DNA from 3 places in the Neobacillus sp. 19 genome. Region 2 is predicted to be linked to each of the others. Evidence: riboswitches for the same ligand, from Rfam matches in the RefSeq annotation. Region 2 holds a riboswitch; each other region holds the start of a gene.
The links. Region 2 has a riboswitch for S-adenosylmethionine ahead of ACO1D1_RS10250 (methionine ABC transporter ATP-binding protein). Riboswitches for the same ligand answer to the same signal wherever they lie in the genome.

Region 1 (5,215 bases), on a different contig from region 2:
ATTGCGATCACTTCAGGAGGGCAAAATTCGTTTTCGCTGATTCTGATGGCCTTGTTTCATCCAGGAGATAAAATAGCGGTGGATATATATACGTATCCAAATTTTATTGAACTGGCAAAAATGTTGAATATCCAATTAATCCCTATAGAGGGGGATGAGTCAGGCATCAAGCCTGATAGATTAGATGCTGTCTGCAGAACAAATCCATTGCAGGGAATTTATTTGAGTCCTTCCTGCAATAATCCTACTGCTGTCACAATGAATATGAATCGCAGAAAGGAAATAGCAGAGATCATCAATAAACATGGGCTTATCTTAATAGAGGATGATGTATACTCTTTCCTGGCACCAAATGGCTATTTCCCAATTTCCCATTTTGTGCGGGACAGGTTTGTTTATATCCTTAGTATTGCTAAATCACTCAGCTCTGGTATTCGGGTTGCATTTATTGCTTATGCCAATCAGTTTGTTGAAAAAATTACGTATGGAATTTTCAATCTCAACGTAAAAACATCTGCATTAAATGCAGAAATTATAACAGAGTTAATTAATACAGGGGATGCAGAACAAATCATTAAGAAAAAGAGGGAAATGTCACAAGAACGGAACCGGATTTATGAGAAATATTTTCAAATCGATCATTCAAGCGAAAATCCTATTAGTTTTTTTCGCTGGTTACCATTGCATAAGGAATGGCAGCTCAACCAGTTTGAGCATATTGCTTTAACTCGGGGTATCCTTGTATATCATTCACATCGTTTCTTGGTCAAAAAAGCTGAATCTCCCCAATTCGTTCGTATTTCACTAACATCGCCTAAGGACTCCGATGAATTGGAGAAAGGCCTTAGCATCCTAAAAGATTTCTGCTAGAGAGATTGTATTTTGAATTGGTTACAGGTAAGGTAATCTTAATGTGCAAGACTTCACAACAAGATTAGAGGGTGGAAATTTGTATAAATTAGTGGCAATCGATGTAGATGGTACGCTGTTTAATGATCGGAAAGAAATCACGAAGGAAGTAAATGAGGCAATTCAAGCCGCAAAAGGAAACGGTGTAAAGATCGTTATTACTACCGGGAGGCCAATAGTCGGGGCTCAGCCTATTATTGAGGAATTGAAATTAACGGATGAAGATGAATATGTGATTACCTTTAATGGTGCACTTGTGCAAAATACCCATACGAATGAAGTTGTTTCTGAAATTTCCTTATCATATCAAGATTTAAAGGTGCTGTATGGATTGAGTTTACAGCTTGATTCACCGATGCATTTTTTTGATTCGAAAAATGTCTATACACCGAATAAAGACATTAGCCCTTACACTGTTCATGAATCTCATCTCAATCAAATTCCTCTTCATTATCGGACGATTGAGGAAATACCCGAAGATTTTTTGCTCCCAAAGGTTATGTTTATTGATGAACCAGAACGTTTAGATAAAATCATTGATGCTATACCAAATTCCTTCAAGGAAAACTATACGATGGTCAAAAGCACCCCTTTCTTTTTAGAAATCCTTCACCCAAGCGTCAGTAAAGGGAATGCAGTTAAACAACTTGCAGAGAAACTAGGCATTAAACGGGAAGAAGTGATTTGCATCGGTGATGGTGAAAATGATTTAAGTATGGTGGAATATGCAGGCTGCGGCGTAGCAATGGGGAATGCAGTTCCAAGTGTAAAAGCGGCTGCTGAGTTTGAAACATTTTCTAATAATGAAAACGGAGTAGCATATGCCATCGAAAAATTGATATTAAACAAATAATAGAAACTCATATAAGGAGTAATCAATCTGTTAAAGAATAAGCCGAAAATAGACAAGATTTTATTCATCTTTATATATTTCCGGCTTATTTACATGATAGGAATTATAACCTATCTGTTTTTAGTTATTTACCCCAAACACTCTCAGCAATCGTAATCGCGTGTCTGATCTTGTTCCATTGATCCTCTTCGGTTAAATTGTTTCCTTCCTCCGTACTGGCGAATCCGCATTGAGGGCTTAAGGCTAAGTTTCCTAAAGGAATAGATTGACTTGCTTCTTTAATTCTTTCTTTAATCGTTTCTGGATCTTCCAGTTCCGGGAATTTAGATGTGATTAACCCTAGTACAACTGTTTGATCGGCTCGATTAAAGCTTTTTAATGGTTCAAAATCGCCTGAACGCCCGTCATCATATTCCAGGAAGAGTCCATCAACATGTAAATTAGCAAAGATGGCATCAGATATCTGATCGTATCCGCCGCTTGTGATATAGGTTGAACGGAAGTTTCCACGGCAAATATGCATCGTGATGATCATGTCTTCCGGTTTCTTCGAAATGGCTTCATTTAAACAGCGGACTCTTGTATCGATGATATCCGTAACATCCATGTTGAATTTTTCAACGACAGCTTTGATTCGTTCTTCCGAAACAAAATCAATCCACGACGTATCATCGAGTTGTAAATAACGGCACCCTGCATTATAGAATGCTTGAATCGCTTTTTGGTACGCTGCTACTGTATCATGATAGAACTGCTCGCTGTTCCCTTGGTAATATTCATCACCTTGAATTCTTGTAAATAACATATTAGGGCTTGGAATCGAGAACTTAGCCACTTGACTGCCATCGCCATAGCGGTCGACTGCTTGTTTTAAGAATTTGAAGTGTTCTAACATATAATGATCATTGAAGTCTACTTTACCTGTCACTTTAATGGCCTTATTTTTTGTTTTGGCCCCTTGGAAGTTACTAATATATTCCGTTTCAAACTCTTCGACGCCTTCTAAGCCTGCTAGGAAATCCAAGTGCCACCATGCACGTCTAAACTCGCCATCTGTAATCGATTTAAGGCCAACTTCAATTTGTTTTTGGACAAGTTTCTCAATTTCTTGATCCTCTATCGCCTTTAGGGCATCTTTATCGATTTCCCCATTTGCATAAGCCTTTCTTGCTTCTCTGATTGGTTCTGTTCTTAGAAAACTGCCGACATGATCGGCTTTAAATGGAGCTTTCACAGCTGTTTTTGTCATGAAGAATTCCTTCTTTCGTAAAAAATAAAAAACCTCTTCTCATAAAATAAGAAGAGGAAATATTACCGGCATCGGTTCTCTTCTTATCTTTAAGCAAATCGCTTCTGGAATTGGCACAGTACTCACATAAGTCTGCTGCCGAGGTATCCAAGGGCCAGTCCCTCCACCTCTCTTGATAAGAATATTCTAAAATATTTAACTATAAGTTACCTTACACCTGTTCTGCTATTCTGTCAAATAGAATCAAATAGGTGACTGTCATGTAAGGGTTTTATCCATTTTCAATCTTATTTAAATCCTCACCATTGTACATTTCTAATTGGTGCCGCAGATCCGATATGTAACGCATCATTGCCATTCTCACCACAGATGGATAGTATCGATTGTTAAGCTCCTGTTCACATTCCTCTAAATCCATTTTTTTCACCGAGATAATTTTAGTTAACTCTTCCGTGCTCATAGATCATCCCCCTCATTCTCTTAAGCTATATTTATAGCTATAGGATGGCCATTTTTTTCATAGCTTATACAAAATTCAAACTCCGAATTTTTTTCGAAAAACAATGGTATATTTTACTAGTGCCAAGTAAAATGTACATATAGACCATACATTTTAGAAGGAGGGAATTGTAAATTGATCATTGTGACCACGGAAAATATAGCAAATTATAAAATTACTGAAATTAAGGGTCCGGTATTCGGGCTAACGGTTAGAGCACGCGGAATTGGAAAGGATATCGTCGCTTCCCTGAAGGGTCTTGTGGGCGGAGAAATCAATCAATATACAGAAATGCTCGAGGATGCCCGAAAGCAAGCAATGGATCGGATGGTGCGGAATGCTCAGGCGATGGGGGCAAACGCCATTATCATGATGCGTTTTGACTCTGGTGAAATCGGTCAAAATATGAGTGAAATTGTTGCTTATGGCACGGCTGTTACGGCAGAAAAGGAATAGCCATGAAGTGGATTTTTGGCTATTTCGGTATCCAAATTGCTCTCCTCCTTATATTAATCATCGGCTCTTGGTTTATCTGGGACCGCCGCTTTAAAAAAAGACATGGGCAGCAAGTGCCAGAAGGCTTCATTCGTACAAATGAAGTGTCAATTGATCCGACAACAAAGAAAAGATTAGTTGTTTATTTTAACCCGGATACGGGAGAGCGATTTTATAAGGAAGAATAAGAGAAGCCGGAAGAAAGATCACTTCGTACATTCACATCTTTTGCTTAGAATCGGATAAGTGACTATGTGGCCAAGGGGGAAAAGAATGTTAACAGAGGTTCAATTAAATGAAATAAAAACACTTCAGGAGATTTGCGAGCAAGAAGGTGGATTTCACCTGAAGCTGAATTTCGATATGCTGAAAAATCGGGCGGAACATAGTAAGGAAGATTTGTTCCATTATGAAGACAGCAAACTCGTGGGCTTTCTTGGAAGCTATTATTTTGGAAGTAAAGTAGAGCTTTGTGGAATGGTGCATCCGGATTACCGAAGAAGAGGCATTTTTTCTAAACTGCTGGAAGTGGGACTTAAGGAAGTGAACAGCCAAAATTTCAGGACGATTTTGTTAAATGCCCCAACAGATTCCCAAAGTGCAAAGGAATTTTTAAAAACATTACCTTGTTCATTTACCGTTGCGGAATATCAAATGAAGTGGCAGCAAACGGAATTGACGGAGGATCCGGCTGTTACCGTAAGACCGTCTGTTTCAAATGAAGATGCGGAAGCGGAAATTAAGCTCGATGTATTGGGTTTTGGGTTGTATGATAAGGAAGCACGGCAGATGCATCAGGAGATTGTGGAGAATAGCAGTGATCAAAGGTACATTATTGTAGCTAATGAAAAAACAGCTGGTAAAATCCGCATCTCTGAATCGAATGGTGAAGCATGGATTTATGGTTTCGCTATTTTTCCTGAACTTCGAGGGAAAGGAATCGGAAGAAAGGCATTATCCAAAGTGGTAAAAATGGAGGATCAAAAAGAATTGCCTATTTTTCTGGAGGTAGAGGCCAAAAATGCCCATGCCCTGGGACTCTATGAATCATGCGGATTTAAAAGCTACCATTCGCAAGATTATTATGAATATCAAATGTAGATCGGAAAGTGGCAAATTCATTAATAAGGTACGATTTATTTGTTACTGGAATGATATTTTAAAGCTTTAAATTAGGTATGTATTAATTCGACGGTTTAAATAGATTAGG
Region 2 (5,215 bases):
AAAAGTCGGCGACGTAAGGGCGGTTGTTTATTTGCAGCTGGCATCGCTGCCATTCCTCTTACTAACTGCGTTTACAGAACATTTATGGCTGGCGGCACTTGGATTCTTGTTCCGTCAAGCGTTAATGAATGCTGGGAATCCGATTCAAATGTCGTTAATGATGTCGAAAGTTAACGACTCGATGAAGGGCCTCGCGAATTCCGTCAACCAAATGGTGTTTAATTTAGGGTGGGCGTTCATGGGGCCGGTTTCTACTGGGGTTGTTGTCAAATACGGCTCATATTGGGGCTATGCCTATGTTTTCACGATAACGGCAACTCTATATCTAATCGGTTCGGTCTATTTTTTCCTAGTATTTAGAGGCTTCTATGTTAAAAAAGATCTATCTGCAACAGCCAAAATTTCATAAAGATACGACATATTTCTCAGGAAATGATCGGAATGTTGAGGAAATAGGATGAGAATTGTCGAGTGATTAATAGAGGATTCCACTACTTTTTACTGAATTAGAAATTATAAAAGTAAGTGACCGGAGTGGTGGAAATGATCGAAGCGGTAGAAGCATTTCTAGTAAAAGTAATAGAACAAGGGCATATTCTTCCCTTGATACAGCAGGCGGACGTACAAATCATTCTTCAATGGGAAGAACAACAAAGCATACAGCTGATCATAAAAAGCGGCGGCATCTGTTTCACTAAAAATCCTGACTTTCAACAAGGGAATTATGTGATTAGCGGTTCCCCCACCGCAATGACACAGCTGATTGAAGGGACGGGAAGGCTGCGCGTGCTTGAACAGCAGGGACAGCTAGAAATCATGGCACCATTAAGAACCATTCTTTTACTAGAATCAATCTTCTTTTTAACAAAAGCACAGTTGGCAAAAATAATTTAAACAAAGCTATTGACTCGGAATTAAACTTCATGTAAAGTATTATTTAAATATTCTATTAATAAAAACAATTCAATAAAGCATTCTTATCAAGAGTGGCGGAGGGACTGGCCCTTTGAAGCCCGGCAACCGGTTTGGACACGGTGCTAAATCCAGCAGAGCTAAGTAAGCTCTGGGAGATGAGAAGAGAGAGCCCCCTCTTCTTATGAAGTGGGGTTTTGTTATTTAACAATAAAAGGAGGAAGCAAGAATGGCAGAAAATCAAAAAAAGTATCGTTTTGAAACATTAAGTGTTCATGGAGGATTATCACCGGATCCGGTAACGGGTGCACGTGCGGTTCCAATCTATCAAAACAACGCCTATCAATTTAAAAATACTGAGCACGCAGCGAACCTATTCAGCTTAGCGGAGCCAGGTTACATATATACCCGGATTCACAATCCAACAACAACCGTTTTTGAAGAAAGGGTTGCATTGTTAGAAGGCGGCGTCGGCGCACTTGCCGTTGCCAGCGGAATGGCGGCGATTACGCTTGCGATTTTAAATATTGCTGAAGCAGGGGATGAAATTGTTTCTGCCGCAAACCTTTATGGAGGAACCTACAATTTATTTGCCGTTACTCTTCCTAAATACGGAATCAATGTAAAATTTGTTGATGGGGATGATCCTGAAAACTTCCGTGCAGCGATTACGGAAAAAACAAAGGCCGTTTTTGCCGAAACGATTGGTAATCCGAGCCTTCGTGTCCTCGATATTGAAAAAGTAGCGGAGGTTGCTCATGAAGCAGGCGTACCGTTAATTATTGATAATACCTTTGCGACGCCATATCTGTGCCGGCCAATTGAGTATGGTGCAGATATTGTCGTCCACTCAGCGACGAAATGGCTGTTAGGGAATGGAACGTCCACAGGCGGAATCATCGTTGACGGCGGTAAGTTTGATTGGAATTCATCGAAATTCCCAGGATTCACCACTCCGGATTCCAGCTATCATGATTTGGTCTATGCTGAAGCACTCGGTGCAATTGCGTACATCATTAAAGCTCGCGTGCAATTATTGCGTGACCTTGGACCTGCCTTAAGTCCACAAAATGCCTTCCAATTTACGCTTGGACTTGAAACCCTTCATGTTCGGATGAAGGAGCATGTGGCCAATACGAAAGAAGTGGTCGATTATTTGGAAAATCATCCAGCAGTTGACTGGGTTTCCTACCCAGGGCATGCATCACACCCTGACTATGAATTAGCGAAAAAATATTTACCAAAAGGTGCTGGTTCAATGGTCGTTTTCGGAATTAAGGGCGGTAAAGAATCAGGAGCTAAACTAATTGATTCCTTATCACTTTGGGCACATGTGGCCAATGTAGGCGATGCAAAAAGCTTGATCATTCACCCGGCAAGTACGACGCATCAGCAATTAGATGCGGAAGGACTAAAGGCTGCGGGTGTATCAGAGGATTTAATCCGTCTTTCGATTGGAATCGAAAATGTTGAGGACTTAATTGAGGATCTTGAATCTGCGATTGAAGCGGCAACAGGATTATCGTCATTGAAGACTAATGCCTAAATTTACCTAAATCCATTTTTCCGAATATGAAGAATTATTCGTTGACACCCCTATTTATCCATGATACGATAGCTTTCGTAATCTAATTACTGAAATATTAACGTGTTAATTGAATATAGAATGCTGTAAGCTCTTATCAAGAGAGGTGGAGGGATGTGCCCGATGAAGCCCGGCAACCGTCAATTATTGAAATGGTGCCAATTCACACAAAGCAATTGCTTTGGGAGATGGGAGAAAGGTTTAGTTCGTGATGCCTTTCTGCCTATGCAGAGAGGCTTTTTATTTTTTAAAATATTTTTTCCCAAACAGTCAAACCCTATATTTAACTAACTTGTAATCAGGATAAGAAGCAGGTGATTCAATGATTTCAATAAAAAATGTCCGTAAGATTTTTCCTTCCAAGCAAGGTGAATTGAAGGCAGTTGATGAAGTCAACCTTGAAATTCAAGAAGGAGAAATTTTCGGAGTGATTGGTTATAGCGGTGCCGGGAAGAGTACCCTCATCCGCATGTTAAACGGGCTGGAGCTTCCAACCGATGGGAGCGTGACAGTTGCCGGCAGAGTGATTTCAAAGATTAAGGGTGCTCAACTTAGACAAGCCCGTCAGGAAATCAGCATGATTTTCCAGCATTTTAACTTATTGTGGTCGAGAACAGTGAGCGAGAATATTGCTTTTCCACTTGAAATCGCCGGTGTCAAAGGCGATCAAAGAAAAAAACGAGTGGCTGAGCTGATCAAGCTGGTTGGCTTGGAAGGCCGAGAAAATGCCTATCCATCACAATTAAGCGGCGGGCAAAAGCAGCGGGTCGGGATTGCCAGAGCACTCGCCAATAATCCCAAAGTATTGCTTTGTGACGAGGCAACTTCGGCTCTCGATCCGCAAACAACCGATTCCATTTTGGAATTGTTAGTGGATATTAATAAGCGCCTTGGGTTAACCATTGTTTTGATTACCCATGAAATGCATGTTATTCGAAAAATCTGTCACCGGGTGGCGGTAATGGAAAGCGGCAGGGTTGTTGAGCTTGGATCAGTGCTTGATGTGTTTAAAAACCCGCAGCAGCCGATTACGAAACGATTTGTCCAGCAAGTGACGGAACCTGAAGAAACGAAAGAAACAATCGAACATCTAATCGAACGTTATCCGAGAGGACAAGTGGTTCAGCTCTCATTTGTCGGTGAAGCAGCAGAACAGCCATTAATCACAAATATCATTCGTGATTATGATGTGATCGTTAATATTTTACAAGGGAAAATTTCTCACACCCAAAACGGATCATACGGTACATTATTCATTCACTTAGATGGGCAAGCTCCCGAGATAGAGAAAGCCATCGATTATATTCACTCACAGCAAGTCGGCGTGGAGGTGATCAGTAATGGCTGATTTTATGGAAATGATAAAGTGGGAAAATTTATTAGAGGCCACGCGAGAAACACTTTATATGACTTCCATTTCAGTGTTTGCTACCTTTGTTTTAGGATTATTGCTAGGTCTGTTGTTGTTTTTAACAGATAAAGGCAATATTTGGGCAAACCGGACAGTGAATGTCATTATTGCCGGGTTTGTTAATATTTTCAGATCCATCCCGTTTATTATTTTAATTGTGTTATTGATTCCTTTTACTAAATTATTATTAGGGACTATGCTTGGTGCCAATGCGGCTTTGCCGGCCCTGATTATTGGAGCAGCTCCTTTTTATGCTCGAATGGTGGAAATTGCCTTAAGAGAAATCGATAAAGGTGTGATTGAAGCATCACAATCGATGGGAGCCACACATAGTCATATCATTTTTAAAGTATTAATACCGGAATCTTTACCGGCATTAATTTCTGGGATTACCGTCACGGCCATATCACTAGTAGGCTTTACAGCAATGGCTGGTGTTATTGGTGCCGGAGGACTTGGCCATTTTGCCTACCTTGAAGGTTTTCAGCGCAATAGGCCGTTAGTGACTTTAGTTGCAACCATCGCGATTTTAGTTCTAGTTTTTATTATCCAATTTGTTGGAGATTATTTTACAAATAAAACAGATAAACGATAACAGGAGGAGTTTACTAATGAAAAAATTACTAAGTGTTCTTTTCATTGCATTCGCAGTGTTTGCCCTGACTGCGTGCGGCGGGGAAAAAAATGATACCGCTAAAAAGGGTGACAGCAAGAAATTAGTGGTTGGTGCATCAGCAGTACCACATGCGGAAGTGTTAGAAGCGGCAAAACCTTTATTAAAAGAAAAAGGCATTGATCTAGAAATCAAAGTTTTCCAAGATTACATCCTGCCAAACGTAGCTTTAAGAGATAAAGAACTCGATGCAAACTATTTTCAAACACCAGGGTATTTAGACCTTCAAATGAAAGAAAACAAGGACTTTGATTTTGTTAGCGTTGGTGAAATCCATAAGGAACCAATTGGAATTTATTCTAAAAAATATAAAAGCTTAAAAGACCTTCCAAAAGGTGCGAAAATTATTATGAGTGATTCACTAAGTGATCATGGACGTATCTTACCTATTTTTGAAAAAGAAGGATTAATTAAACTTAAAGAAGGCGTTGGCGCCAATGCAAGAGTTGAGGATATTGTTGAAAATCCAAAGGACCTTGATTTCTCTACTTTAATTGAAGCGAAGTTATTAGCCTCTTCTTTCGATAGCGGTGAAGGGGATGCGGTGGTTATTAATACCAACTATGCATTAGAAGGCGGTATTGACATCGGTAAGTACGGAATTGCATTTGAAGGCCAAGACGTTGTGCCGGCA
Region 3 (5,215 bases), on a different contig from region 2:
TTGCGGGGACAAAGGGAAAACGGTATGCCCTGCCAAATAGCGAAATTATGATTCATCAGCCATTGGGCGGTGCAAGAGGGCAGGCAACGGAGATTGAAATTTCCGCACGGCGGATTTTAAAGTTAAAAGAACACATTAATCAAATCATTTCCGAACGGACCGGACAGCCGGTGGAAAAGGTAGCAAATGATACCGAGCGGGACTTCTTTATGAGTGCGGAGGAAGCAAAATCATACGGAATCATCGATGAAATACTTCATCCCAAAATCTAAATCACAAAACGAGGAAGGCAGTCTCAAGCTGCCTTCCTCGTTTTGTTTTTGCCAATCTTAAAAAACAACCGCAGCAATGGAGGGACGGCAAAATAGATAAAGAAGAGCCGGAATATTTGGAACCCAGTCACCATCGATAAATCGGCGTGGACTTCGTGGGCAAGGATCGCCATCTGATCCATTCCGCCAGGCGCCAGGCTTAATAAACTAGTGGAGGGTGTCATGGGATAAAAACGAACAAGCATCAATCCTAAACCGACAGAACCTGCGATCATGAACAAACCGCTCAGTAGCGCAAGGGAAATGATTTTGGCCTTGTTTTCCAGTTTTTCCGGCTTCAATAATAACCCGATGTAACCGCCAATCATGAATTGAGAAACGTCTAAGATAGGCTGTGATAGGGCCGGACCATAAAGCCCGAAAATAACAGCGATCGCCGTTCCAGCGATTGGACCTAACATAAACGGAGTTGGTAATCTTAATTTTTTGGCAAGAAATGCGCAAAATACACAAATGAATGCAAACAATAGGATATTTGGAAAAAGTGGAGCATAGTATTGCGCCGCCTTGTCAGCCAGATTTGAAGCATTTTGAATAGGTGAATGGTTAAACAACGGTCCGAAAACGAGAAACGGAACGAAGAAAATAATCATCATCAATCGGGCCACTTGCAAAAAGGTCACTGTGGTAATGTCGATTCCTTTCATTTCTTCTGCAAATATAATCATTTGCGAAAGCCCGCCGGGGATACTGCCGGTAAGCACTGTTGGATAATCCACTCCAGTAAGTTTCGAAACCACAAAGGCAATGCCGGCACAAAAACAAACGAGTAACACTGTCATGATTAGCATAGATGGCAGCTTCTCAATAATTTGCTGCAGCGCCTCTTTCGTAAAGGACAAACCAATTGAATAGCCAACAATGATTAATCCAGTATCGCGGATGGAAACTGGCCAATAATATTGAATTTTGCTAAATCTGGCTCCAATTAACACGGCTGTCATCGGCCCGAGCAGCCATGGTATCGGTGTATGAAGTACTGAGAATATAAGCCCGCCAATAAGGGCGGTCAATGCCGTTATGGTAAAGCGAAGCCCTTTACTGTCACGTTTCATCGATAAATTTATCAAGTAAAACCCTTCTGTCTATAAAAGTTTTTAAACGCGTGACGCGATTTCATTCCATTATTTTACCATGTGGACAGGCATAAATAGAAGGATTTAAACACAAAAAGAGCAGCCAAGAAAATGACTGCTCTTTATTGAAAGATCAAATTCATAGGATATTCATTGCATTTTCTGCTTAATGATCGCTGCTTTCATGCTGATCATGTTCCTGGTCAAATTCCTCAGGAGTAAATCCAAATGGACCCCTTGGCATCTGTTCTACGCGGAAAATCGCCACAATCACATCAATTCTTACAGCCAAAAGCCTTTGGCGCATTCTGCCTCTGCTTTCCAAAACCAGAACATCTCTGCCAACTTCAAGCAGCCTGCCGGTAAATGTACCTTGGAGCGTAACAATTTCTACCTCTTTCTTTAACAACTCATGGGCAATTTGATGAAAATTTAATTCTGTCATCGTCATCATCTCCTTCACATTACAGTAAATGCAACTAAGGAAAATTGGCTTCATGTTTTTATAAATTTTTTCAGGAAAAAAGGTATGTCTGTTTAACGTTCATTAAAAAATGATAACAATTCCATTAAATAAATGTAATTAAATGATATTTCGACAAATAATAGGGTATACCCTGTTTTATAATGCCTTTAAGTCTAAAGAGTGGAGGGGTTATCATGATGAATCAATCACCGCAGAATGAAGTTCAGCTAAAAAGACATCTTCTAATTGATGAACTCATTAAATTAGGCATTTATAAAATCAATAACAAGCACCTTTATGAATGGACTTTAAGCGATTTAGAAGAAGAGTATAAGGACCTTGACAAACAATTGGTCACTGCCGATCCCAATTAAGATTCCTTTCTAAATAAATTGAGTCAAAAAAATAAACATACTTAAATAAACATACTTAAAGGAACCATCATTACTTAAAATTGAAGATGTTAGGAGAAGAGCAGTCACTAGGCTGCTTTTTTTCTGTGCTATTTTTCCTAGAAATATATGCGGAGGGAGGTAATTTTGACATACAAAGTCCCGCTTTTAATGGGTGCAAATATTAATTTTTTAAATTTTGCATTTTATTATTTACACAAAACCTATTGGTATGGTAGGATTAATTCCATCAAATACTAAATTCTTATCAAGAGTGGCTAAGGGACTGGTCCGATGAAGCCCGGCAACCTGCAATGCAAGGTGCTAACTCCAGCAAAATGACGTTCATTTTGAGAGATAAGGTGTTTTAGGATATGACGCCTTTCTCGATAGGAGAGAAATTTCTAAAAGGAGGCGAATCTAACTGAACACTGAAGAAAAGGCAGAACTCATTGCACATCTAGAAAAAATGCTGGAGACATTAAAATTTGGATCCATCACGCTTGTGGTCCAGGATGGCAAGATAGTGCAACTGGAGAAAAATGAAAAGGTTCGTCTTCAACCAAATAAAAAACGCTGACTAGACAAACTAGAGGCGGTCTTCACTTTTTTACGAAGTGGAAGACTGCCTTTTTTTGTTGAAAGAAAAGTGGAAGGACACTAGCCGCTAGGGCGCTGGAGCTGGCCAATTCTCAAAGTTGAAGATTCATACTTTCATATTTATTAAAAGAGGAGGCCATTAGGGATGACAACTGCAATAACGTACCAAAATTGGAAACAGATATCAGAAGAATTCCTGGTAGAGGACGAAACAAAAGGTGCGAGGTCCGTTTTGGAATGGGCTTATGGTTCATATACCGACGAAGAGATTGTTTACGCATCAAGTTTCGGGGCTGAAGCGATTGTATTAATTGATCTAATCCAGCAGATCAAGCCAGATGCCCATATCGTATTTCTAGATACAGGGTTACATTTTCCCGAGACGTATGAGGTCATCGACAAAATTGAAGCTCGTTTTTCCAATCTGCGGATTGAACGCAAACAGCCAAAACTTAGTCTGGATGAACAAGCGGCACAACACGGATCGGCATTATGGAAACGGGATCCGAACCAATGCTGCCAAATCCGCAAGGTCATTCCTCTTAGGGAGACCCTGACCGCTAAACAAGCATGGATTTCTGGATTGCGCAGGGAACAATCACCGACAAGGGCGAATACCCAATTCCTTAATAAGGATGAAAAATTCGAGAATATCAAAATCTGTCCATTGATTCATTGGACTTGGGATGATGTTTGGGGCTACATCAAGGATAAAGATCTCCCATACAACACACTGCACGACCATCAATACCCGAGCATCGGCTGTTTTCCATGTACCCAGCCGGCAGCGGCGGATGGCGACTCGCGTGCGGGCCGCTGGGCGGGAAGCGGCAAGACGGAGTGTGGGCTGCACACTCGCTAAGGCGGCCCCGCAATAGTAATCAAACGGTCACATGTCCCCACTAGTGGGATAAAGGAGGCATTTCTTTTGCTCACAATCATTGCGATAACAATTGGATTCTTTTTTGCGATAAATATTGGTGCAAGTGGTGCGGCGGCCTCGATGGGAATCGCCTACGGATCAGGTGTTGTGAAAAAACGTCTGGCCTTGCTATTATGCAGCATCGCCGTATTTCTTGGCGCCTGGCTTGGCGGCGGTGAAGTGGTGAAAACCATCGGCAGCGGGATTGTCCCGAGTCACACCTTTACCGTCCCGGTTGCACTCATTGTCTTAGCATCGGCTGCGCTATCCTTGTTTTTGGCTAACATCTTTGGGATTCCGCTTTCAACGAGTGAGGTGGCAGTGGGTTCCGTTGTCGGTGCCGGGATAGTATACCAGTCGGTATTTGTCGGTAAGCTGGTCTGGATCATGCTATTTTGGCTATTAACACCGTTTGTTGCATTTGTCATCGCTGTTGCTGCCTCCTATTTTTTGAAAAATAAAAAATGGATGGCGACCCCGAAAGCTGTTCCGTTTCTGTCTTTGTTAGTGGTCTTTATGGGGCTGTTTGAGGCATTTTCAGCCGGTATGAACAATGTAGCCAATGCGGTAGGCCCGCTTGTCGGCGCGAACATTCTCTCTACCGGGGATGGCATATTTTGGGGCGGTTTATTCGTGGCAGGCGGGGCCTTACTGCTAGGGCAGCGCGTCCTTGAAACAAATGGGAAAAAAATAACGACCTTGAGGCTGGAAGAGGGATGCGTCATCTCTGGAACAGGAGCAACGATTGTCACCGTGGCATCGGTATTCGGAATCCCAGTTCCACTGACACAAATCACCACCTCATCGATTATTGGAATGGGCTTTGCGAAGCAGGGCAAGTCGGTTTTGAAAAAAGACATTGTCGTCCAGCTGCTCACTGTCTGGATTGTATCACCTGTGTTGTCGATGGTGCTGTCATACACCCTCATTCAATTGATCATTGAACATAATTTTTACCCAATCATCGCCATGGCAGGGGTGCTGATTTCCGTAGTAGGGGTGTTGTCGTTGATGAAGCGGCAAAAACCTGCGATAACAGTGCACCAGGAGGTAGTGAAGGATTAAGGGCGTGTAAGGCGCGGATTTCAGCCAGAAAAACAGCTAAATGACAGTAAACATGGGTTATGCGACAGTAAATAGGGCTTATACGATAGTTAACAAAGCTTATGCGACAGTAAATATTGCTCATCCGACAGTATCCACAACTCATCCGACAGTAAAATCAAATTTAAATACACCTACTATTGAAAGGATTTGAAAAAATGTCATTTTTACCAAAACCTCATGGAGGAAAATTAATTCAAGCCTACAATCCAAATTATGAGGTAGCCCATATTGAAAAAGAGCTCGAAATTGATGCTATCGCTTTAAGTGATCTTGAACTAATTGGGGTTGGCTTGTTCAGCCCGCTAACGGGATTTCTAGGA

Region 1: another riboswitch for S-adenosylmethionine. It lies ahead of ACO1D1_RS07365 (5-methyltetrahydropteroyltriglutamate--homocysteine S-methyltransferase); the one in region 2 lies ahead of ACO1D1_RS10250 (methionine ABC transporter ATP-binding protein).
Region 3: another riboswitch for S-adenosylmethionine. It lies ahead of ACO1D1_RS12670 (YezD family protein); the one in region 2 lies ahead of ACO1D1_RS10250 (methionine ABC transporter ATP-binding protein).

What each region holds. Positions count from the first base shown of each region.
Region 1 covers NZ_JBMPZU010000029.1:155,084-160,298, reverse strand. The annotation lists gene ACO1D1_RS07375 (PLP-dependent aminotransferase family protein) at 1-870, shown strand, start outside; gene yidA (sugar-phosphatase) at 950-1,762, shown strand; gene ACO1D1_RS07365 (5-methyltetrahydropteroyltriglutamate--homocysteine S-methyltransferase) at 1,887-3,011, opposite strand; SAM riboswitch class I at 3,092-3,193, opposite strand; gene ACO1D1_RS07360 (hypothetical protein) at 3,283-3,471, opposite strand; gene ACO1D1_RS07355 (YbjQ family protein) at 3,646-3,966, shown strand; gene ACO1D1_RS07350 (hypothetical protein) at 3,969-4,193, shown strand; gene ACO1D1_RS07345 (GNAT family N-acetyltransferase) at 4,279-5,106, shown strand.
Region 2 covers NZ_JBMPZU010000031.1:265,765-270,979, forward strand. The annotation lists gene ACO1D1_RS10235 (MFS transporter) at 1-409, shown strand, start outside; gene ACO1D1_RS10240 (hypothetical protein) at 544-894, shown strand; SAM riboswitch class I at 975-1,077, shown strand; gene ACO1D1_RS10245 (O-acetylhomoserine aminocarboxypropyltransferase/cysteine synthase family protein) at 1,142-2,458, shown strand; SAM riboswitch class I at 2,589-2,692, shown strand; gene ACO1D1_RS10250 (methionine ABC transporter ATP-binding protein) at 2,820-3,845, shown strand; gene ACO1D1_RS10255 (methionine ABC transporter permease) at 3,838-4,503, shown strand; gene ACO1D1_RS10260 (MetQ/NlpA family ABC transporter substrate-binding protein) at 4,520-5,215, shown strand, end outside.
Region 3 covers NZ_JBMPZU010000036.1:16,905-22,119, reverse strand. The annotation lists gene clpP (ATP-dependent Clp endopeptidase proteolytic subunit ClpP) at 1-272, shown strand, start outside; gene ACO1D1_RS12685 (AbrB family transcriptional regulator) at 296-1,402, opposite strand; gene ACO1D1_RS12680 (hypothetical protein) at 1,575-1,853, opposite strand; gene ACO1D1_RS12675 (Fur-regulated basic protein FbpA) at 2,069-2,248, shown strand; SAM riboswitch class I at 2,529-2,630, shown strand; gene ACO1D1_RS12670 (YezD family protein) at 2,718-2,846, shown strand; gene ACO1D1_RS12665 (phosphoadenylyl-sulfate reductase) at 3,012-3,728, shown strand; gene ACO1D1_RS12660 (inorganic phosphate transporter) at 3,795-4,853, shown strand; gene sat (sulfate adenylyltransferase) at 5,051-5,215, shown strand, end outside.